Rhodopseudomonas palustris: one gene and its partners. The protein of the gene in region 5 interacts with the protein of the main gene of each other region in a pairwise test. Links are inferred from orthologs where the notes say so. Each region holds a gene or a part of one and is shown on either strand. Other genes may lie near its edges.

Region 1 (4,095 bases), 640 kb from region 5 along the record:
CTCGATGCCGGGGCGCCATTGCGCGCAGGCCAGAATGGTCGCGATGATTCCGGCGATCAGCAGGAAATTGATGCCGCCGCGAAATCCGATCGGTGCTTCTGACGTCTTGGCCGGCGCATCATGCCGCGCGTACCAGCGGTCGAGCAGATAGAACACCACGAGCAGCACGCCGGCCACGATCAGCGTCTGCTGCCACAGGTGCTGCACCGGCCAGAAGAAATCGACGCCGCGCAGGAAGCCGACGAACAGCGGCGGATCGCCAAGCGGCGACAGTGCGCCGCCGATGTTGGCGACCAGGATGATGAAGAACACCACGACATGGACGTTGTGCTGCCGCCCGGCATTGGCGCGGATCAGCGGCCGGATCAGCACCATCGCGGCGCCGGTGGTGCCGATCAGGCTGGCGCAGGCGGTGCCGACCGCGAGCATGCCGGTGTTGATCAATGGCGTAGCTCGGATCGTACCGGTGACCAGAATGCCGCCTGAGACCGTGAACAGTGCGAACAGCAACACGATGAAGCTGAGATATTCGGCGAGCAGCGCATGGATCAGCGACGCCAGCGCGGTGTCCCAGCCGTACACGATCGCAATCGGCGCCAGCGCCAGCACGCCCCAGCCGGCGGCGATCTTGCCGTAATGCGCGTGCCAGATTTTCGGCGCCAGCAGCGGTCCGAGCGCGATCGACAGGAGGATGCCGGCGAACGGCACGCCCCACGCCCAGCCGAGCGCCGCGCCATCGAGGTCGGCCGCCTGCGCCGGCCCCGGAAGCGCAGCGAAGACGAGCAGCGGAATTAGCAGGCGAAATCGGCGGGAATAGCGTTCGATCATCGCATCCACTTCAAGGCAATTCGGGAGCGAGACGCAAAGCCAAACGAACGGCCCGCCTGCGACATAGCGCGCAGGCGGGCGAGCATCATGCGATGCTACGTCCGAACTTGTTCGACTTCGGGAAGCCCTTCGGCGGCAGCCGGCCGGCGTCGGCGCGATTGCCGCGCCATTCGGCGAGTTCCTTCATGGTCGCGCTGAACTCGCGGCCGGCAGAGTCGCGCCAGCCGAGGCCCTGCTTCGACGAGAAGGTGGCGATATCGGACAGGCCGCCATCCTTGTACTTCTGCAGCCGCACGCCGCGGCCGCGGGTCATCTCCGGGACCTGATCGAGCGGGAAGATCACCATCTTGCGGTTGTCGCCGATCACGGCGACGCTGTCGTCGCCCTCGCTGACAACCGTGAGCGCGCGCGCCTCGTTGGGGACGTCGACGTTGAGGATCTGCTTGCCCTTGCGGGTCGAGCCGACGCACTCGTCCTCGTTGACCACGAAGCCCTGCCCGTCATGGCTGGCGATCAGGAATTTGCGGCCGCCGGTGTGGACGAACACGGTGACGATCGCGGCGTCCTGCTCCATGTCGATGAACATGCGGATCGGCTCGCCATGGCCGCGGCCGCCGGGCAGCTTGGCGACATCCAGCGCGTAGAACCGGCCGTTGGTGGCGAGCAGCAGCAGCTTCGACGTCGTCTCGGCGAAGAACGACTGGCCGAGCTTGTCGTCCTGCTTGAAGTTGAGCCCCGACAGATCCTCGACATGGCCCTTCAGCGTGCGCACCCAGCCCTTGTCGGAGATCACCACAGTGACGGGCTCGCGCTCGACGAAGGCTTCTTCGATCGCGGCGAGATCGTGCTCCGGCGCGTCGGCGAACTGGGTGCGGCGCTTGCCGAGCGGCGTCTTCGGCCCGAACATCTCGCGGACCTTGCGGACCTGTTCGCCGACCTTGGCCCACTGCTCGGTCTCGGATTTCAGGACCGCGTTGATGCCCTTCAGCTCGGCGCGGAGGTTCTTGTCCTCGGTGCGGATCTCGAATTCCTCGAGCTTGCGCAAAGAGCGCAGCCGCATGTTGAGGATGGCTTCGGCCTGGATCTCGGTGAGATTGAAGGCCTTCATCAGCACCGGCTTGGGCTCGTCCTCGGTGCGGATGATCTTGATCACCTTGTCGATGTTCAAGTACGCGATCAGATAGCCGCCGAGCACTTCGAGCCGATGCTCGATCTGGCCCTTGCGATATTCGGAGCGGCGCAGCAGCACGTCGCGCAGGTGATCGAGCCATTCGCGCAGGCATTCGGCGAGGCCGAGCACCTTCGGAATCCGGCCCTTCACCAGCACGTTGAGATTGAGCGGGATCCGGCTCTCCAGCTCGGTCAGCCGGAACAGTGACTCCATCATCAACGTCGGATCGACGCTGCGCGACTTCGGCTCGATGACGATGCGGACGTCCTCGGCGGATTCGTCGCGGATGTCGCCGACCAGCGGCAGCTTCTTCTCGTTGAGCAGCTCGGCGATCTTCTCGATCAGCCGCGACTTCTGCACCAGCCACGGGATCTGCGTGACCACCACCGTCCAGGTGCCGCGCGCGCCCTCTTCCTGCTCCCACTTGGCGCGGGTGCGGAACGCGCCGCGGCCGGTGGTGTAGGCCTCCGCGATGCTTTCCTTGGAGTCGATGATGATGCCACCGGTCGGGAAGTCCGGCCCCTTGACGAAGCGCAGCAGCGCCTTCGACTTGGCGTCGGGCTTCTCGATCAGATGCAGCGCGGCGTCGCACAGCTCGGCGGCGTTGTGCGGCGGGATCGCGGTGGCCATGCCGACGGCGATGCCCTGCGCGCCGTTGGCGAGCAGGTTCGGAAAGCCGCCGGGCAGCACGACCGGCTCTTTCGACTGACCGTCGTAGTTGGCGCGGAACGCGACGCCGTCCTCGTCGATGCCATCCAGCAGCAGCCGCGCGACGTCGGTCATGCGCGCTTCGGTGTAGCGGTAGGCTGCCGGGTTATCGCCGTCGATGTTGCCGAAATTGCCCTGGCCGTCGACCAGCGGATAGCGCGACGAGAAGTCCTGCGCCAGACGCACCAGCGCATCGTAGATCGACTGGTCGCCGTGCGGATGGAACGAACCCATCACGTCGCCGACGATCTTGGCGGACTTCTTGAACGGCGTGCCGGGGTCGAGCCGCAGCAATCGCATCCCGTACAGGATGCGGCGATGCACCGGCTTGAGGCCGTCGCGCGCGTCCGGCAGCGCCCGGTGCATGATGGTCGACAGCGCGTAAGCGAGATAGCGCTCTTCCAGCGCTTCGCGAAGCTGGACCTCGTGGATCTCGGCCGGCTCCGGCGGAATCAATCTTTTTCCCATGGCGTCGGGTTATCCCCTGACCGGAAGCGGAGCAAGCGCCAGCGGGCTTTCCGGCCTTGCGGAATCGCCTGGAACCTGGGGCTCGCCGTCCCGCGCCGCCGAGTCGAACCGGGCCCGGGCGCGTTCGATTTCGGGAAAGTGCTGCTCGGCCCAGGCGACCAACGCCGTCAGCGGTGCGAGCACGGACTCGCCGGACGCCGACAGGCGGTATTCGACGCTGGGCGGTTTGGTCGGAAACACCTGCCGCGCGACCAGCCCGTCGCGCTCCAGGTCACGCAGCGTCTGCGTCAGCATCCGCTTCGAAATGTCTGGAACATCCCGCAGCAGCGCGTTGAATCTCATTGGCTTTTCAGCCAACGCGATCAACAGCAGCGTGCTCCATTTGCTGCCGAGATGGTCGAGCACGTTGCGTACTGGGCAGCGGGTGGCGTCGAAGCCCTGCTCCCGCCAGGCGGCGTAGCGGTCGGTCAACGTCGCGCGATGCTCCGCGACCGACAGGTTCTCTCCAGGTGACCTTGTCACGGAAAACTGCCTCCTTACGGGCCGGACAGAAGGTCTCCAATATAGACCTACCCTCAAATCATGACCACCCAGGAGCTTTCCGATGTCCGCCTCGCGTTTCCTCATCACCGGTGCCAGCGGCCAGCTCGGCCGCCTCGTTGTCGACGGCTTGCTCAAGTCGCTGCCGCCCGCGCAGATCGGCGTGCTGGTCCGCAGCGAGAAAGTCGCCGCCGAGTTTGCCGCCAAAGGCCTTCACGTCCATATCGGCGACTACAGCAATCCCGAGACGCTCGGGCCCGCGTTCGCAGGCGTGGAGCGTGCCCTTCTGATCTCGTCCAGCGAGATCGGCCAGCGCGCCGTCCAGCACCGCAACGCCATCGAAGCTGCGCGCGCGGCCGGGGTATCGCTGCTCGCCTACA
Region 2 (4,083 bases), 1.6 Mb from region 5 along the record:
GCCGGCGCTGGCCACCCACGCCGGTGCGCCGGGGATGAAGTCGCCGGCCGGATCGATGTCGGTGAACCGCGCTCTGGTGTAGGCGACGTCGAGATCGACACCGAGCCAGGACAGCGGCCGATACTGGCTGGTCCATTCGACACCCATCCGGCGGCTTGGCCGGCTCGGTTCGGTGGTGCCGGCATCGCCGACGAACAACAGCTCGGAGTCGAAATCGAGCACGAACACGGCGAGCGATGTCGTCAGCCCCGGGATCGATTTATTGCGAATACCAAGCTCGGCACCCTTCGAGCGCACCAGCAGCGGCACACGATTCACCGGATCGCCGGTGTTGGGATCGACCGTGATGGTGGCGCCGCGGATATCGTTGCTGTGCAGCCCGGTGCCGGCGTTGCCATAGAACTCAGTGCCGACCCAGGGGCCGAGCACGATGCCGGCCTTCGGACTGGTCATCGCCGCCGAAGCGTTGCCGGAATTTGCCGGTGTGTCGCTGATCACCCGGCCGGTGAAAAAATCCTGCCGCACGCCGGCGGTGGTGCGCAGCCAATCGGTCCAGCGCACCGTGGTGTCGGTCCACAGTCCGAGCGACTGCTCGGAGACATCGTCGGCCCGCACCGTCGACAGCCAGTCGCGCTGATAGGTCTTGTTGAGGCCGACATTGATGGTGTCGGACCGCGTCTGCAGCCCGACCCGCGTTTCCACCGGCAGGCCCGCGAAGCGGTAGTCGAAGCGCTGCGTGCCGTTCAGGCCGAGCACGGTGCGGCGATCGTGCTGGTTGAACTGGTCGCCGTTCACCGGGTCGTCGAGGAAGTAGGTGAAGTTGTTGTAGAGCTGCAGCGACGAGCGGATCACATAGGCGTTGATGTCGGTCTGGCCGAGGTCGCTCGATTTCGCGAACCGGCCCGACAGGCTGTAGCGGCTGGAGATGCCGCCGTCGGTCGGATCGAGCGAGCCGTAGCGGCTGATCAGGTTCTGGTCGATCGCGCGCTGCGCGACCTGGTCGGTCGAGGTCCAGCGGTTGGAATAGGCCATGCCGGTCAGCGAAAAGCCGTCGGTCGCAGTGCCCTCGCTGTAGCGCAGAACGCCGTTGAGCTTGCGGACGTTGTCCGGCACGTCCCACGGGCCGTTGTAGGTGTTGGCTTCGAAGGCGGCGAGCCAGGTGCCGTCGCCGACCCGCGTCGAGGCGGCGCCGAGCAGCCGGCGATAGCCGAAGCTGCCGACCGTCACCTCGGCGAGGTTCTTGGGCATCGCCCGCAGATATTCGATGCCGAGCGCGCCGGCCGAACCGAAGTCGCCGACGTCGGCAAAATACGGTCCCTTGCGCACCGTCATGGTGCTGATCAGTTCGGGGATCAGGAAGTTGACGTCGGCATAGCCCTGTCCGTGGCCGTGGGTCGGCATGTTCACCGGCATGCCGTCGATGGTGATGGCGAGATCGGTGCCGTGGTCGAGATTGAAGCCGCGCAGGAAATACTGGTTGGCTTTGCCTTCGCCGGAATGTTGAGTGACCACCAGCCCGGGGGCGGCTTCCAGCGCCTCGCCGGGCCGCATGAACGGCAGCGCATTGATCTCGGCGCCGGTGATGACGCGGCTGCTTGCGGCCTGGTTCTGCGGCGCGCTCATCGCGTCGGGCGTTGGGCTCGCGCTCGTGGCTGCAGCCGAAGAGGATGCGCCCGGTGTCGGCGCCGGGATCGCCTGGCCGTGCCGTGCCGTCGCTTCCGGCGCGTGGCGCCGCGGTGGCTTCGGCCTTGCCTCGGCCGGGGCATCGATCGTCACCTGCGGCAGCGCCTGCTCGGCCCGCGCCGCTGCTATCGCCAGACCAAAACTCAGCGCGATACAGCCGGCCGCACAGCCGCGCATCGCCTCTCGCCGGAGACACGCCACGCACACCCCCTCGTGTCCTGCATCGCTGCAAGACGGGCCCACCCCAAATCTGTTATCGCAGGCGGTCCCGGCAGAGCGCCCACGACCGCAGCGTGCCCGGCGAGTATGACAAAGTCAATAAAACTTCATACTGATAACCTGGTAACCACCGAGAGGCTTTCGATGCAACGCGTCACCATCACGCTCGACGACGACCTGATGGAAAAGCTCGACGCGATCATCGCGGCGCGCGGCTACCAGAACCGCTCCGAGGCGATCCGCGACCTGGCGCGGATCGGCATCCAGCAGACCGCGGCGGAGACCACCAGCGGGCATTGCGTCGGCGCGATGGTCTATACGTACGATCATTCCAAGCGCGACCTGCCGCGCAAGCTGACGCAGAGCTTCCACCATCACCACGATCTGTCGCGCGCCACGATGCACGTGCATCTTGACCACGATCAGTGCCTGGAAGTGACGATCCTCGACGGCAATGCCAGCGAGCTGCAGCACTTCGCCGACCACATCTTCGCCGAACGCGGCGTTCGCTACGGAAGGTTGGTGACGATCCCGGCCGAGCCGCCTGAGGCGCACGAGCATCATCACGAGCACGACACATCATCCTGAGAGGCTGGCCGCAAGCCCGCCGCTGACAGAAAAGACCTTCAAGTCATTGCGAGCCGATGGCGAAGTAATCCAGGGGCTTCGTGCACCGAGCCCTTGGATTGCTTCGTCGCTTCGCTCCTCGCAATGACGAGCCTTCAGCGTGATGGGGATTTCCGAGCGCGAGGCGTCTTTGCCGTAACTTTCTTCGCCACGACTTTGGCTGCCTTGTCGTCACTGATCACGCCCTCGCGCCGCTTCACCGCGTGGTAGTAGGCCCACCACAGATGCGCGGCGGCGCCGCGCAGCGGGCGCCAGGGTTCGGCGAGCGGCGCCATCTGTTTCACGGTCGGGCGCGCTTTCAGGCCGAGGCCGATCCGCATCGCCTCCTGCACCGCGAGGTCGCCGGCCGGCCAGGCGTCGCCGTGGCCGAGGCAGAACAACAGATAGATGTCGGCGGTCCACGGCCCGATGCCGTGCAGCGCGGTCAGCGTGGCGTGGGCGGCGTCGGCGTCTTCTTCGGCCAGCACATCGAGGTTGAGCCGTTCGGCGGCGAGCTCCTTGGCGAGCGCCTTCAGCGTCTTGATCTTCGCCGTCGATAGGCCGAGCCGCGCGAGCCGGTCGCTCCGCGCCCGCTTGATCGCGTCGTGCTCGAACGGAGCGAACGCCGCCGAGACCCGGCCCCAGATCGCCGCTGCCGAGGCGGTCGAAAGCTGCTGACCGCAGACGATCGCGGCGAGCCCAGCAAAGCCCGGCTCGCGCCGCCGCAGCGCCGGCATGCCGGCGACCTGAAGCACGGGTTTCAGCCGTGGGTCCCGCTTCACCAGCGTGGTGATGGCGTCCTCGAGGTCGGCCTGGGAGTCGAGATGGATGGTCATCAGGTGGTTTGGCTTTCCGGCGTCATGCGCGGGCTTGACCCGCGCATCCATCCGCTATCGTAGAAGAGTCTCTCATCCGATGGATTGCCGGATCAAGTCCGGCAATGACGTCAGGGGTTCAATGCCGCCACCCGTTTTCCGATTTGCCCCGAGCCCGAACGGCTATCTGCATCTCGGCCATGCTTATTCGGCGTTGCTGAACGCCGATCTGGCGCGGGCGAGCGGCGGCCGCCTGTTGCTGCGGATCGAGGACATCGACCGCACCCGCTGCCGGCCGGAATTCGAACAGGCGACCTACGAGGATCTGTCCTGGCTCGGCGTCGCCTGGGACGGCGAGGTGCGGCGGCAGTCGGATCATCTCGAACTGTATCGCGACGCGGTGACGCAGCTCGCAGCCAGGGGGCTGATCTATCCGGCGTTCGAAAGCCGCGCCGAGATCGCCCGGCTGGTCGCGGAGAAGGAAACGGTGGCACCGTGGCCGCGCGATCCCGACGGCGCGCCGCACTATCCGGGGATCGGCAAGCAGCTTTCCGCAGCCCAGCGCGCCGAGCTGATCGCCGCCGGCGTGCCTTATGCGTTGCGGCTCGACATGGCGGCGGCGGTTGAGTTGGCCGGCGAGCTGAATTGGCAGGAACTCGGCAGTGGGCCGGACGGTGAGACCGGCACCATCATGGCGCGGCCGGAAGCGTGGGGCGACGTCATCATCGCCCGCAAGGAAACGCCGACCAGCTATCATCTG
Region 3 (3,930 bases), 3.4 Mb from region 5 along the record:
AGATCGCAAACCACACCAGATCGGTCGCCGACGGCGTGATCCAGCCCGATGGGGCCAGCACGAGGCCGAGCAGCAGCGTGCCGGCGAACTGCTGCGAGGCCAGCACCATGTCGGGGGTCTGGCGCAGGAACCGCGTCAGCAACAGCAGGCCTGCAAACAGCACGCTGGCAAGAATCGCGATCAGCGCCGGCCAGCTCATGGTCTGGGTCGACGGCTGCAGCGCGATCAGCACGCCGACAAAGCCGACGACGATCGCGATCCCGCGCGGCCGGTCGATGGTCTCACCCAGAAACAACGCAGCGCCGACCGAGACGAACAGCGACGAGGCGAGATAGAAGGTGATGACGTCGGCGAGTGGCAGATAGGCGGTCGCCAGATAGAACACCGCGACTTCGCAGGCCGCGATCAGCGTCCGCGCCAGTTGCAGACCCGGCCTCTCCAGCTGCAGGAACGCCTTGCGCTGGCGCCAGATCAGCGGCGACAGCACCAGCAGTCCGGCCAACGCCCGCAGCACCAGCAGTTGCCCGACCGAATAGATCGCCACGACGGTCTTGCCGGCTGCGTCGGCGAACGAAAACGCCAGCATCGCCAGCAGCATCAGCAGGATGCCGGCGATCCGGGCGGTGCGCGGGTCGGACGCGGTGGTGATTTTGGCGAACAGCCCCATATTGGCCCGTATGATTGCGGTCGGCGCTTATCGCCCCGAGGCGCAAGCGGGCGCAAGGTGGCGCAGGGTCGCTTCGACTTTCAGACCGCCGCAGCGGCGGACGGTGATCGAAGTGTTGCCGCGCCCCCCGACCTTACGATACGGATGACCCATGAAATTCCTCGATGAAGCTAAGGTTTACATCCGCTCCGGCGACGGCGGGAACGGCTGCGTGGCGTTCCGCCGCGAGAAGTTCATCGAGTTCGGCGGCCCCAATGGCGGCAATGGCGGCCGCGGCGGTGACATCATCATCGAGGCCGCCGACGGCCTGAACACGCTGATCGATTACCGTTACCAGCAGCACTTCAAGGCGCAGAAGGGCGGCAACGGCATGGGCAGCGACCGCCACGGCGCGGGCGGCAAAGACATCGTCATGAAGGTGCCGGTCGGCACCCAGATTTTCGACGAGGACAAGGAAACGCTGATCCACGACTTCACCAAAGTCGGCGAGCGTTTCGTGTTGGCCAAGGGCGGCAATGGCGGTTTCGGCAACGCCCATTTCAAATCCTCGACCAACCGGGCGCCGCGTCACGCCAATCCCGGACTGCCCGGCGAAGAACGCTGGATCTGGCTGCGGCTGAAACTGATCGCCGACGCCGGCCTGGTCGGGCTGCCGAACGCCGGCAAATCGACCTTCCTGTCCAAAGTCAGCGCCGCCAAGCCGAAGATCGCCGACTATCCGTTCACCACGCTGCATCCGCAGCTCGGGGTGGTGAACAGCGATGGCCGCGAATTCGTGCTCGCCGATATTCCCGGTCTGATCGAGGGCGCCCATGAGGGCGCCGGCCTCGGTGACCGCTTCCTCGGCCATATCGAGCGCTGCCGGGTGCTGCTGCACCTGATCGACGCCACCTGCGAGCACGCTGGCAAGGCCTACAAGACGGTGCGCGGCGAACTCGAAGCCTATGCCGAGACGCTGGTCGACAAAATCGAGATCGTTGCACTGAACAAGATCGATGCGGTCGAACCGGACGAGCTCAAGAAGCAGAAGGATCGGCTGAAGCGCGCCGCCAAGAAGACGCCGCTGCTGCTGTCGGGCGTGACTGGCCAGGGCGTGCCGGAGGCGTTGCGTGCGCTGGTCGCGGTGATCGGCGAAGCGCCGGTCTCCGACAAGGCGATCGGCACCGCCGACAATCCGGCCGAAGCCAAGCCCTGGGCTCCGCAGGACGCCTGAACCAATCACGCCGGGCCGGTCACAACAGGTCTGCCGGTCCGTTCGCACGGCTTGCGTGACCCGGCTTGGTGCTGCAAAACGGGCCTCTTCCTGCCAGTCGCCCGCTTTGCGCGCCGCGACGTTGTGATCGATACCTCCATGGCCAGCCCTAAGCTTCACGATTTCCGCCACATCGTCGTCAAGGTCGGCTCGTCGCTGCTGATCGACTCCGCCGCCGGCGAGGTGCGGGCCGGGTGGCTGGCGGCGCTCGCCGCCGACATTGCCGAGCTGCATCGTGGCGGCCGGGACGTGATGGTGGTGTCGTCGGGCTCGATCGCGCTCGGACGGAGCCGGCTGAAGCTGCCGCGCGGCCCGCTCAAGCTGGAGGAAAGCCAGGCCGCCGCGGCGGTCGGGCAAATCGAACTGGCGCGGACCTGGTCGGAAGTGCTCGGCGCCCATGGCATCGGCGCCGGCCAGATTCTGGTGACGTTCCAGGACACCGAAGAGCGGCGGCGCTATCTCAACGCCCGCTCGACCATCGCCAAGCTGCTGGAATGGCGAGCGGTGCCGGTGATCAACGAGAACGACACCGTCGCCACCACCGAGATTCGCTACGGAGATAACGACCGGCTTGCGGCGCGGGTCGCCACCATGGCGAGCGCCGATCTGCTGATCCTGCTGTCCGACATCGACGGGCTGTACACCGCGCCACCCGGCAACAATCCGGACGCCACGCTGATTCCTGTCGTCGAAGCGATCACCGCCGAGATCGAGGGCATGGCCGGGGCGGCAGGCTCGGAGCTGTCGCGCGGCGGCATGCGCACCAAGATCGAGGCGGCCAAGATCGCGACCTCCGCTGGCACTCATATGCTGATCGCTTCCGGCAAGATCGATCATCCGCTCAAAGCGATCGCCGACGGCGGCAAGTGCACCTGGTTCCTGACGCCGGCCAATCCCGTGACGGCACGAAAGCGCTGGATTGCCGGCACGCTGGAGCCGAAGGGCACGCTGACGATCGACGCCGGCGCAGTCAGCGCGCTGCGCGCCGGCAAGAGCCTGCTGCCGGCAGGCGTGATCCGGGTCGACGGCCAATTTTCCCGCGGCGACGCCGTGATCGTGCGCGGCCCGGACACCCATGAGATCGGCCGCGGCCTGGTCGCTTACGACGCCGAGGATGCCGAGAAGATCAAAGGCCGGTCGTCGCCGGACGTGATGATGATCCTCGGAATCACCGGCCGCGCCGAGATGATCCATCGCGACGATCTAGTCGTCGGAACGGCGCCGACCTGACGCGCAGTCCTTGGGTGCCCCTGCCGCGTGTTAGCAAGCAGGGGTTTCGTGGACGTCCGGTTAGCAATGAACCGCCTGATCGCGGCAATCTCGTCGATTGCCGAAAGGACCGGGATCACCCGGCTTCCCCGCAACCGGCTTGGCGTAGCGGTCTTTTCCCCCTATTTACATGACCTACCACGGATTTTTCAGGCTCAACGCTATGACCGCCTCGCTCAAAGCCATCGACGGCAGCGCCGAACTCACGACGCTGATGACCGACCTGGGTCGGCAGGCCCGCGCCGCCGCCCGGATCCTGGCTCTGGCGCCGCCGGAGCAGAAGAACCGCGCGCTGGAAGCGATGGAGCGTGCAATCCGCGCCGGCGCAGACAAGATCCTGGCGGCGAATGCCGAGGACGTCGCCGATGCCAAAGCTGCCGGTACCACGTCGGCATTCTTGGACCGCCTGACGCTGACGCCGGCGCGCGTCGAAGCGATGGCCGAAGGCATCGCGGTGGTGCGCGGCATCGCCGACCCGGTCGGCACCGTGACCGAGAGCTGGCAGCGGCCGAACGGCATGACCATCGAGCGCGTCCGCGTGCCGCTCGGGGTGGTGGCGGTGATCTTCGAAAGCCGTCCCAACGTTGCGGCTGACGCCGGCGTGCTGTGCCTGAAGTCGGGCAATGCGGTGATCCTGCGCGGCGGCTCGGAGAGCTTCCGCTCCTGCCGCGCGATTCACGACTGCCTGGTGCAGGGTCTGCGCGAAGCGGGGCTGCCGGACGCGGCGATTACTTTGGTGCCG
Region 4 (5,161 bases), 370 kb from region 5 along the record:
CGGCTGCTGCTGCGGCGCGGTGTACCACGGGTTGGTCATGCAATCGGCGCTGCGGCCCGAGGCCGACATCCGGCACTGCGCCATGGTGTCGTAGCTGCACTCGTCGTACCAGTCGTGATAGCTCTGATACACCCGCAGGCAGACCGGATAATCCCGCGCCTCGGCGGTGGTGGTCAGGCCGAGGCCGGCGAGCATCGCGATCAGGAGCAGCTTGCGCATCTTCGTTCGGATCCTTGTTGAGCAGCCGGTCGCGGTGGCAGCGACTCGGCGCATCCGAGAGTGTGACAGAAATCTATGACGGCGCAGGGTCGGCGCACATGCGCCGGCTCAATGCCGCCGGGCCCGGCGCGAGGCCGGCCCCGCCAGCGGCTGATACCATGGATTGGTGAGACATTGGGCGGCGATGCCCGAGGCGGCGGGCCGGCACTGCTCGATCGAGGTGTAGCGGCACTCGTCGTAGCGCACTGGGCCGTACACCCGCAGGCAGACCGGATAGTTGTCGTAAGGCTGCGCCGCAGCCGCTCCTGGCAGCGCCAACCCGGCCAGCAGCACCATCGCTCCCATTCGCATCGTCGTCTCCGCTAGCTGCGGCGCGCGGTTTCACAAGCCGCGCGCCTTCGATCCGTGCGCCAATCCCGAATGACCGTCAATGCGAGCCGCGCCGGTGAATTTCGGGGATAGTAACGTCTCGTTAACGGTCCAGGTTGCTGCGCCGGCCGCTTGCTTGACTCTAGAACGAAATGAGAACATTGTTCTTGTTATGTTCACAAGGTCAGGGAGGCGGACGATGTTGAAGATCTTCATCCAAGAAGCTGCGGCGCTGACGTCGATTGCACTGTTCATCGGCATGGTGGCGGTGTGGGCTCAGGTGCTGGCGCAGGCCTGATCGTTGGCTGCGTTGCGACCGCTTCGGCATAGCGGGGATAAGATCCCCGCCGATGCTTGCGGTGAAGGGGGAGGGAGCCCACCATTGGGCTTCCGAGTCGGTGCCGTCACGGCGACCGGTTCCGCAAACCACTCGTCCCAACCCGCACGTTTGTCTGAAGAGCCGCCGCGCCGATGAGCAACGCCGGATTCGTCCATCTGCACGTCCACTCGGCCTATTCGCTGCTGAAAGGCTCGATGAAGATCGCCAAGCTTGCGGAGTTGGCGAAGGCCGACCGCCAGCCGGCGCTGGCCCTTACCGACACCGACAACATGTTCGGCGGGCTGGAATTCTCCGACAAGCTGTCGGGCTACGGCATCCAGCCGATCGTCGGGCTCGAACTCGGTATCGACTTCGGCGACCAGGATCCGAACTCCCGCCACGGTGCGCTGGCGACCCCGGCGCGGATCGTGCTGCTGGCGGCGCGCGAGCAGGGCTATCGCAGCCTGATGCGGCTGAACTCGCGGGCGTTCCTGGAAACGCCGGTCAACCAGGTGCCGCACGTCAAGCTGGAGTGGCTCGAAGGCGAAACCGACGGCGTGATTGCGCTGACCGGCGGGCCGGATGGGCCGATTTCGCTGGCAATGTTGACCGATCCGGCGCTCGCCGCGCAGCGCTGCGAGCGGCTGCAGCAGGCATTCGGCGATCGGCTCTATGTCGAGCTGCAGCGTCATGGCACCGAGGCCGAGCGCCGTGCCGAAGGCGGGCTGATCGATCTTGCCTATGACAAGGGCCTGCCGCTGGTCGCGACCAACGAGCCGCATTTCGCCAGCACCGAGGACTACGAAGCACACGACGCGCTGTTGTGTATCGCATCCGGCAAGCTGATCGCCGAAACCGATCGCATTCAGTTCACGCCCGATCACCGGTTCAAGACCCGCGCCGAGATGGCGGTGCTGTTCGCCGACCTCCCCGAGGCCCTGGCATCGACGGTGGAGATCGCACAGCGCTGCGCCTACCGGCCGCTGACCCGCAAGCCGATCCTGCCGCTGTTCACCGTCGGCGCCAGCGTCAGCGACGCGGCGGAAGCAGCCGCCGCCGAAGCGGCCGAGCTGCGCCGCCAGGCCGAGCAGGGCCTCGCCAAGCGGCTCAGCGTTCACGGCCTGTCGCCGGGGACGACAGAGGAGGACTACAACAAGCGGCTCGCCTTCGAGCTCGACGTCATCACCCGCATGAAATACGCGGGCTACTTCCTGATCGTGTCGGACTTCATCAAATGGGCCAAGGCCCATGGCATTCCGGTCGGTCCGGGCCGTGGTTCGGGCGCCGGCTCGCTGGTGGCGTATTCGCTGACGATTACCGACCTCGATCCGATCCGGTTCGGCCTGCTGTTCGAGCGCTTCCTCAATCCGGAACGCGTGTCGATGCCGGACTTCGATATCGACTTCTGCCAGGATCGCCGCGGCGAAGTAATCGAGTATGTGCAGCATCGCTATGGCCGCGATCAGGTGGCGCAGATCATCACCTTCGGTACGCTGCAGGCGCGCGGCGTGCTGCGCGACGTCGGCCGCGTGCTGCAGATGCCATACGGCCAGGTCGACAAGCTGACCAAGCTGGTGCCGCAGAATCCGGCGGCGCCGATCACCCTGAAGCAGGCGATCGAAGGCGAGCCGAAGCTGCAGGCGGCGCGCGACGAAGACCCGATCGTGGCGCGCGCGTTCGATATCGCGCAGAAGCTCGAAGGCCTGACCCGCCACGCCTCGACCCACGCGGCCGGCATCGTGATCGGCGATCGCCCGCTCAGCGACCTGGTGCCGCTGTATCGCGATCCGAAATCCGACATGCCGGTGACCCAGTTCAACATGAAATGGGTCGAACCGGCGGGTCTGGTGAAGTTCGACTTCCTCGGCCTGAAGACGCTGACGACGCTCGACGTCGCGGTGAAGCTGCTCAAGCAGCGCGATATCCATGTCGACCTGCACACGCTGCCGATCGACGACGCGCCGAGTTATCAGATGCTGGCCCGCGGCGATGTCGTCGGCGTGTTCCAGGTGGAAAGCGCGGGCATGCGGCGGGCGCTGATCGACATGCGCCCCGACCGGTTCGAAGACATCATCGCGCTGGTGGCGCTGTATCGGCCGGGCCCGATGGCGAACATCCCGACCTACTGCGCCCGCAAACACGGCGACGAGGAGCCCGAATATCTGCATCCGATGCTGGAGCCGATCCTGAAGGAGACGTTCGGCGTCATCATCTACCAGGAACAGGTGATGCAGATCGCGCAGGTGATGGCTGGCTACTCGCTCGGCGACGCCGACCTGCTGCGCCGCGCGATGGGTAAGAAGATCCGCGCCGAGATGGACAAGCAGCGCGCGATTTTTGTCGAAGGCGCGGTGAAGAACGGCGTCGCCAAGGACGCGGCCGATACCATCTTCGACCTTTTGGCGAAGTTCGCCGACTACGGCTTCAACAAGAGCCACGCGGCCGCCTATGCGCTGGTATCGTACCACACCGCCTATATGAAGGCGCACTATCCGGTGGAATTCCTCGCCGCGTCGATGACGCTGGAAATCCACAACACCGACAAGCTGTCAGAATTCCGCGCCGAGGCGCAGCGGCTCGGCATCAAGGTCGAGGCGCCGTCGGTCAATCGCTCCGGTGCGACCTTCGAGGTCGGCCCGAATACGATTTTCTACGCGCTCGCCGGCCTGAAGGGCGTCGGCATGCAGGCGGTGCAGCAGATCGTCGAGGCGCGGGGCGATCGGCCGTTCACCTCGCTCGCGGACTTCTCCGCGCGGGTCAATCCGCGCGCCATCAACAAGCGCGTCATCGAATGTCTTGCTGCCGCCGGTGCGTTCGATTGCCTCGATTCCAACCGCGCCCGTGTGTTCGGCGGCGCCGATGCGATCGTCGCGGCCTGCCAGCGCAATCATGAAGCCGCGACCAGCGGCCAGAACGACATGTTCGGCGGTCTGGCGGACGCGCCATCGATCATCCTGCCGCAGCTCGAGCCGTGGCTGCCGGCGGAACGCCTGCGCCGCGAATACGATGCGATCGGCTTCTTCCTGTCAGGCCATCCGCTCGACGACTACGCCACCGCCTTGAAGCGGCTGCGGGTGCAGTCCTGGGCGGAATTCTGCAAGGCGGTGAAATCCGGCGCCACCGCCGGCAAGGTCGCCGCCACAGTGGTGTCGCGGATGGAGCGGCGCACCAAGACCGGCAACAAGATGGGCATCATCGGCCTGTCGGATCCGACCGGGCATTTCGAGGCGGTGCTGTTCTCCGAAGGTCTGGCGCAATATCGCGAGGTGCTGGAGCCTGGCGCCGCGGTGCTGATGCAGCTCGGCGCCGAACTCCAGGGCGAGGACGTTCGCGCCCGCGTGCTGCATGCCGAGCCGCTCGACGCCGCGGCGGCGAAGACTCAGAAGGGCCTGCGCATCTTCCTCCGCGACACCAAGTTCCTCGACTCGGTCGTCAAGCGGCTGCAGCCGCCCGAGACCAAGGTGGCGGGCGGCAACATTGCGCTGGTGCTGCGGCTTGATCCGCAGACCGAGGTCGAGTTCGATATTCCCGGGCGCTACCACGTGTCGCCGCAAATTGCCGGTGCGATCAAGGCGGTGACGGGCGTCGAGCACGTCGAAACGCTGTGACCACGGCCTTGTTCTCGCGCCACGGAATACGGACGGCGAGGGCGGTATTTGTCCGCGAACCGCTCGCGGCTTGTTCAATCGCCATTCAGATTGGGACGCGCTGAAATGCGATCCGCGGCGCTGCGCCGGTTCCGGCTGCGCCCTTGCAACGGGTCCCGGCCATGCGTCTCAATCATCTTTTCTCGGTCGTCTCCACCGTCCTCGTTGTTCTGATCGCCGGGCCGGTTGGTCCTGCGGCTGCACAGCAGCAGGAAAAGCGCATCGCGCTGGTGATCGGCAATGGTGCCTATGCCAAGGCGCCTCTCTCGACCGCCGCCAATGATGGCGGCCTGATCGCGCAAACCTTGCAGGCGGCAGGCTTCGACGTCAGCGGTGCCCGCGACCTCGACGGCGACACGCTGCGCGGCGCCTTTCGCGACTTTGTGAAGAAGGCCGAGGACTCTGGTCCCGACACCGTCGCGGCGGTGTATCTGGCCGGCTACGGCGTGCAGTACGCCGGCGAGAACTACTTCATCCCTGTCGACTCGCGGCTGTCGCGCGACACGGAGATTCCGACCGAAGGCCTGCGTATCAGCGACTATCTACGCCAGCTCGCGGCGCTGCCGCTGAAGACCAGTGTCGTGGTGCTCGATCTGGCGCGCGAGCA
Region 5 (3,976 bases):
TGCACGCACAGTCAGCTTCTTGCCGGCCTCGAGCACGACCTTGCCGGTGTCGGCGTCGATCAGGTCGTTGACGGTCGAGTAGCCACGGAAGCGGTTGACGTCGAACGGAACGCGCCAGCCTTCCTTGGTCCGCTTGTAGAGGATCTTGTTGTAGAAGGTCGACAGGATCTCTTCGCCGTCGAGGCCGAGGGCGAACATCAGCGACGTCACCGGCAGCTTGCGGCGACGGTCGATACGCGCATAGACGATGTCCTTGGCGTCGAACTCGATGTCGAGCCAGGAGCCGCGATACGGGATGATGCGGGCGGCAAACAGCAGCTTGCCCGACGAGTGGGTCTTGCCCTTATCGTGGTCGAAGAACACACCCGGCGACCGGTGCATCTGCGAGACGATGACGCGCTCGGTACCGTTGACGATGAATGTACCATTCATCGTCATCAACGGGATGTCACCCATGTAGACATCCTGCTCCTTGATGTCCTTCACGGAGCGGGCGCCGGTTTCCTCGTCGATATCGAACACGATGAGGCGCAGCGTCACCTTCAGCGGCGCAGCATAGGTCATGCCGCGCTGGCGGCACTCGTCGACGTCGTACTTCGGCGGCTCGAATTCGTAGCGAACGAATTCGAGCATCGAGGCGTTGGAGAAGTCCGAAATCGGGAAGACCGACCGGAACACCGCCTGCAGCCCCTCGTCCGGCCGACCTCCGGGAGGCTCGGCAACCATCAGGAACTGGTCGTAAGATGCCTTCTGAACCTCGATGAGGTTCGGCATCTCCGCGACTTCCCGGATGTGACCGAAAAACTTGCGAACGCGTTTGCGACCGGTGAACGTCTGCTGCGCCATCGTGGCCTCTCGTTTCGTCGCCCGGTGGGGCGAACCTTCCGGAGCACGAGCCGCCTCGCCCCCGGGTTGAATACCGAACATCCGAAATTCAGGAGCCAGAGTTCAGGAACCAAATCCTAAGTCGGCTCAGCACTAATTCCGAACGCAAAATAACGCGCGGGGCGCTGCCGCACCCGCCCGTCGAAAACCTCATCGTCACAGACAGAAAAAGCCCGAAATTGCCGATTCTCCCAGAGGCTGCGCGGACACATTACCACGTCCTCGCGCCTGCGCTTTCGTGCTGCCGGACCAATATGGGACGGCAATGTGGAGATTCGAGGGGTTGTCCCCGTACCTTTCCACACATTCCTGTGACGGCTCGTCCGGGCACACCGCAGCCCGCCTTGCCGTTGCCGCCCGGACCCGAGGGCCCGAACCGCGATCGTGCCGGACCCGGGAGACCCGGGCCCGGCGAAACCGATCGGCTTACTTGAGCTCGACCTTGGCGCCAGCCTTCTCGAGCTGGGCCTTGACCTTCTCGGCTTCTTCCTTGTTGACGCCTTCCTTGAGCGGCTTCGGAGCGCCTTCGACCAGATCCTTGGCTTCCTTGAGGCCCAGGCCGGTGATGGCGCGGACTTCCTTGATCACCTCGATCTTCTTGTCGCCAGCCGAGGCCAGGACAACGGTGAACTCGGTCTTCTCTTCCGCCGGAGCAGCGGCGCCACCGGCGCCCGGAGCAGCGGCAACCGCGACGGCCGCAGCGGCCGAAACGCCCCACTTCTCTTCGAGCAACTTGGCGAGCTCAGCGGCTTCGAGCACGGTGAGGCTCGAGAGGTCGTCAACAATCTTCTGCAGATCAGCCATTGAATCAGTTCCTTACGGGTATCAGTTCGAACCAGGGTTGATTGGGAGTGAAGCGTCAGGCCGCTTCGCTTTTGGAGGCATAGGCCTGAACCACGCGGGCCAGCTTCGCAGCTGGAGCGGTGGTGACCTGCGCGATCTTGGTCGCCGGGGCCTGGACGAGGCCGACCAGCTTGGCGCGCAGTTCATCGAGCGACGGCAGCGAGGCGAGAGCCTTGACGCCATCGACGTTCAGGACGGTTGTGCCCATCGAACCGCCGAGAATGACGAACTTCTCGTTCGCCTTGGCGAATTCGACGGCAACTTTCGGCGCCGCCACCGGATCGCTAGATGTAGCGATCACAGTCGGCCCCTTCAGCAGGGGGCCGATGGCTGCGACGTCGGTGCCTTCAAGAGCAATTTTGGCGAGACGGTTCTTCGAAACCTTCACCGAGGCGCCCGCCTGCTTCATCTGCTGACGCAGCTTCTGCATCTGGGCAACGGTGAGGCCGGAATAGTGAGCGACGATCGCGACGCTGGTGGTCTGGAACAGACCATTCAGCGATTCGACCGCCTCTTTTTTTGCCGCTCTTTCCACAGCAAGCTCTCTCCGGTTGGCGGTCCCTGCGAGCAGGACCACCGGGTTGCACCCACCGTCCCGCTCCAACCCGACCCCGAGGCACAAGCCTCCAAGGACACGTAGGGCGAGACGATCGTGAATTGCCTGCCCTCCCGAACCGACTCCGGCTGATCGCCTTCGCCCGAACGGGGTGTCGAGGTTCGAACCCTATCCGCATCCCGCCGCCCGCAGCGTCGGGATACAAAATCCGGTCTTCACCCGTCTATGCAGGCCGTATGATTAAGCCTCTGAGGAAACGATTGCTTCCGCTTCGGCGCCTGCAGTCTCGGACAGGACCGAGATCGTTCTGGCAAACAGTCCGGCGAGCCGGCCTATCGACCTTTCCGATCCCTGCTCGCATTCCGATCGAGCGACAATGTCCTGCATCCTTCAGCGATCCGGGTGGATGAGTTGAAGGAACAGTCTCCTATCGATCAGGTCATTGGAATGCGCGCACGGGCGCGCCAGCCACAGCCGGCACGCCCGGAGCGGGGTGTTTAGCGAGTCTTAATGCGCTTGCCAAGAGCAAACTTCGCCAATCGGCACGATTTTGGCATAGGGGGCCCTCCCTAGGGGGCCTCGGTCGCAGCGGCTGAGTGAATCCTGCCGGATCGAGCCGGGCCGCGCAAGCCTCCCGGTCAACAGACCCCCCCTTCCGAACAAGGGGCGCCGGCCTCGGCGCAGGATCCAATCGGCTCGTCGAGCAGTTTCTGACCAAAGCAGGCGCGTCTCCCTCACCCGGAAGACGAGGCTAAGCTCGCCAGCTCATCTTCAGCGGTATGATGAGCTAAGACCACCATGTCCTTGTCGCGGCTGCGGGTTCAGCCCCTGACCTGGAAGCAAATCCGGGCCAGTTGGCGCTGGCGTTGGGTCGGAGCTGTTACCCCTGCACCGGATACGGCAGCGGCTTCCCCGCGAAGAACGCCGCAAGATTGGCGATGACGCAGTCCTGCATCGCGCGGTGGGCTTCCTGGGTGTGACCGCCGATATGCGGCGTCAACACCACGTTCGGAAACTCGGCCAGCGCATCCGGCGCGTAGGGCTCCAAGGCGAAGACGTCGAGACCTGCCCCGGCGATCGTGCCGTCGGCCAGCGCGGCGATCAGCGCGGCCTGATCGATCACCGAACCGCGGGAGATGTTGACCACCACGCCGTTCGGCCCGAGCCGCTTCAGCATGCCGGCATCGATGATCTTTTCGGTATCCGGGCCGGCGCGGACCGCGACCAGCAGCACGTCGCACCAGTCGACCAATTCGCCGAGATCGCCGACATAGCGATACGGCACGTCGTGACGGCTGCGGCTGTGATAGGCGACTTCGGTCTCGAAGCCGGAGACGCGGGCAGCGATCTTGCGGCCGATCTCGCCGATGCCATAGACGCCGACCTTGGCACCGGTCAGTCCGCGCGGCGGCTTCAGCATCGGCGACGGCTTTGCTCCGGACCACCCCCCGGCCCGCACGTAAGCGTCGGCCGGCAGCACGCGGCGCATCAAAGCGAGCAACAGCGCCAGCGCCAGATCGGCTACTGCCGAGGCATTCGCCGCCGGGCTGTTGCCGACCACGATGCCGCGCTCGGCAGCGGCTTTGAGATCGACCCCGTCGTAGCCGGTGCCGTAGCAGACCACCGCGCCGAGCGCCGGCAGCATGTCGAAGGTCTCGCGGCCGAGCGGCTGGCCGCCCATCGTCAGCAGCG

Evidence for each region.
Region 1: the proteins of rplL (region 5) and parC interact in binary tests that used the Escherichia coli proteins (3 or more experiments, as listed by UniProt). The link is inferred for Rhodopseudomonas palustris from one-to-one orthologs.
Region 2: the proteins of rplL (region 5) and nikR interact in binary tests that used the Escherichia coli proteins (3 or more experiments, as listed by UniProt). The link is inferred for Rhodopseudomonas palustris from one-to-one orthologs.
Region 3: the proteins of rplL (region 5) and obgE interact in binary tests that used the Escherichia coli proteins (3 or more experiments, as listed by UniProt). The link is inferred for Rhodopseudomonas palustris from one-to-one orthologs.
Region 4: the proteins of rplL (region 5) and dnaE interact in binary tests that used the Escherichia coli proteins (3 or more experiments, as listed by UniProt). The link is inferred for Rhodopseudomonas palustris from one-to-one orthologs.

The regions. Positions count from the first base shown.
Region 1 is NZ_CP058907.1:2,952,929-2,957,023, reverse strand. What follows is about bases 545-3,522. They hold parC (DNA topoisomerase IV subunit A), read right to left. Parts: upstream 3,176-3,522; coding sequence 914-3,175; downstream 545-913. Other genes in these bases: HZF03_RS13445 (winged helix-turn-helix transcriptional regulator), read right to left, coding at 3,185-3,522; HZF03_RS13455 (sodium:proton antiporter), read right to left, coding at 545-828. In the rest of the region: more of HZF03_RS13455, read right to left, coding at 1-544; more of HZF03_RS13445, read right to left, coding at 3,523-3,697; HZF03_RS13440 (SDR family oxidoreductase), read left to right, coding at 3,780-4,095. UniProt on the Escherichia coli protein: Topoisomerase IV is essential for chromosome segregation; it is the principal protein responsible for decatenating newly replicated chromosomes. It relaxes supercoiled DNA.
Region 2 is NZ_CP058907.1:5,227,378-5,231,460, reverse strand. What follows is about bases 803-3,768. They hold nikR (nickel-responsive transcriptional regulator NikR), read left to right. Parts: upstream 803-2,046; coding sequence 2,047-2,490; downstream 2,491-3,768. Other genes in these bases: gluQRS (tRNA glutamyl-Q(34) synthetase GluQRS), read left to right, coding at 3,466-3,768; HZF03_RS23940 (DNA-3-methyladenine glycosylase family protein), read right to left, coding at 2,625-3,344; HZF03_RS23950 (TonB-dependent receptor), read right to left, coding at 803-1,860. In the rest of the region: more of HZF03_RS23950, read right to left, coding at 1-802; more of gluQRS, read left to right, coding at 3,769-4,083. UniProt on the Escherichia coli protein: Transcriptional repressor of the nikABCDE operon. Is active in the presence of excessive concentrations of intracellular nickel.
Region 3 is NZ_CP058907.1:175,193-179,122, forward strand. Bases 37-2,849 are described here. They hold obgE (GTPase ObgE), read left to right. Parts: upstream 37-818; coding sequence 819-1,880; downstream 1,881-2,849. Other genes in these bases: HZF03_RS00820 (DMT family transporter), read right to left, coding at 37-667; proB (glutamate 5-kinase), read left to right, coding at 2,019-2,849. Also shown: more of HZF03_RS00820, read right to left, coding at 1-36; more of proB, read left to right, coding at 2,850-3,149; HZF03_RS00835 (glutamate-5-semialdehyde dehydrogenase), read left to right, coding at 3,352-3,930. UniProt on the Escherichia coli protein: An essential GTPase which binds GTP, GDP and possibly (p)ppGpp with moderate affinity, with high nucleotide exchange rates and a fairly low GTP hydrolysis rate.
Region 4 is NZ_CP058907.1:3,222,746-3,227,906, reverse strand. What follows is about bases 672-4,715. They hold dnaE (DNA polymerase III subunit alpha), read left to right. Parts: upstream 672-1,059; coding sequence 1,060-4,515; downstream 4,516-4,715. Other genes in these bases: HZF03_RS14745 (caspase family protein), read left to right, coding at 4,677-4,715. Also shown: HZF03_RS14760 (DUF3551 domain-containing protein), read right to left, coding at 1-219; HZF03_RS14755 (DUF3551 domain-containing protein), read right to left, coding at 328-570; more of HZF03_RS14745, read left to right, coding at 4,716-5,161. UniProt on the Escherichia coli protein: DNA polymerase III is a complex, multichain enzyme responsible for most of the replicative synthesis in bacteria. This DNA polymerase also exhibits 3' to 5' exonuclease activity. The alpha chain is the DNA polymerase catalytic subunit.
Region 5 is NZ_CP058907.1:3,592,324-3,596,299, forward strand. What follows is about bases 1-2,859. They hold rplL (50S ribosomal protein L7/L12), read right to left. Parts: upstream 1,690-2,859; coding sequence 1,312-1,689; downstream 1-1,311. Other genes in these bases: rpoB (DNA-directed RNA polymerase subunit beta), read right to left, coding at 1-846; rplJ (50S ribosomal protein L10), read right to left, coding at 1,745-2,263. Outside these bases: HZF03_RS16445 (NAD(P)-dependent oxidoreductase), read right to left, coding at 3,165-3,976. UniProt on the Escherichia coli protein: The binding site for several of the GTPase factors involved in protein synthesis (IF-2, EF-Tu, EF-G and RF3). Is thus essential for accurate translation.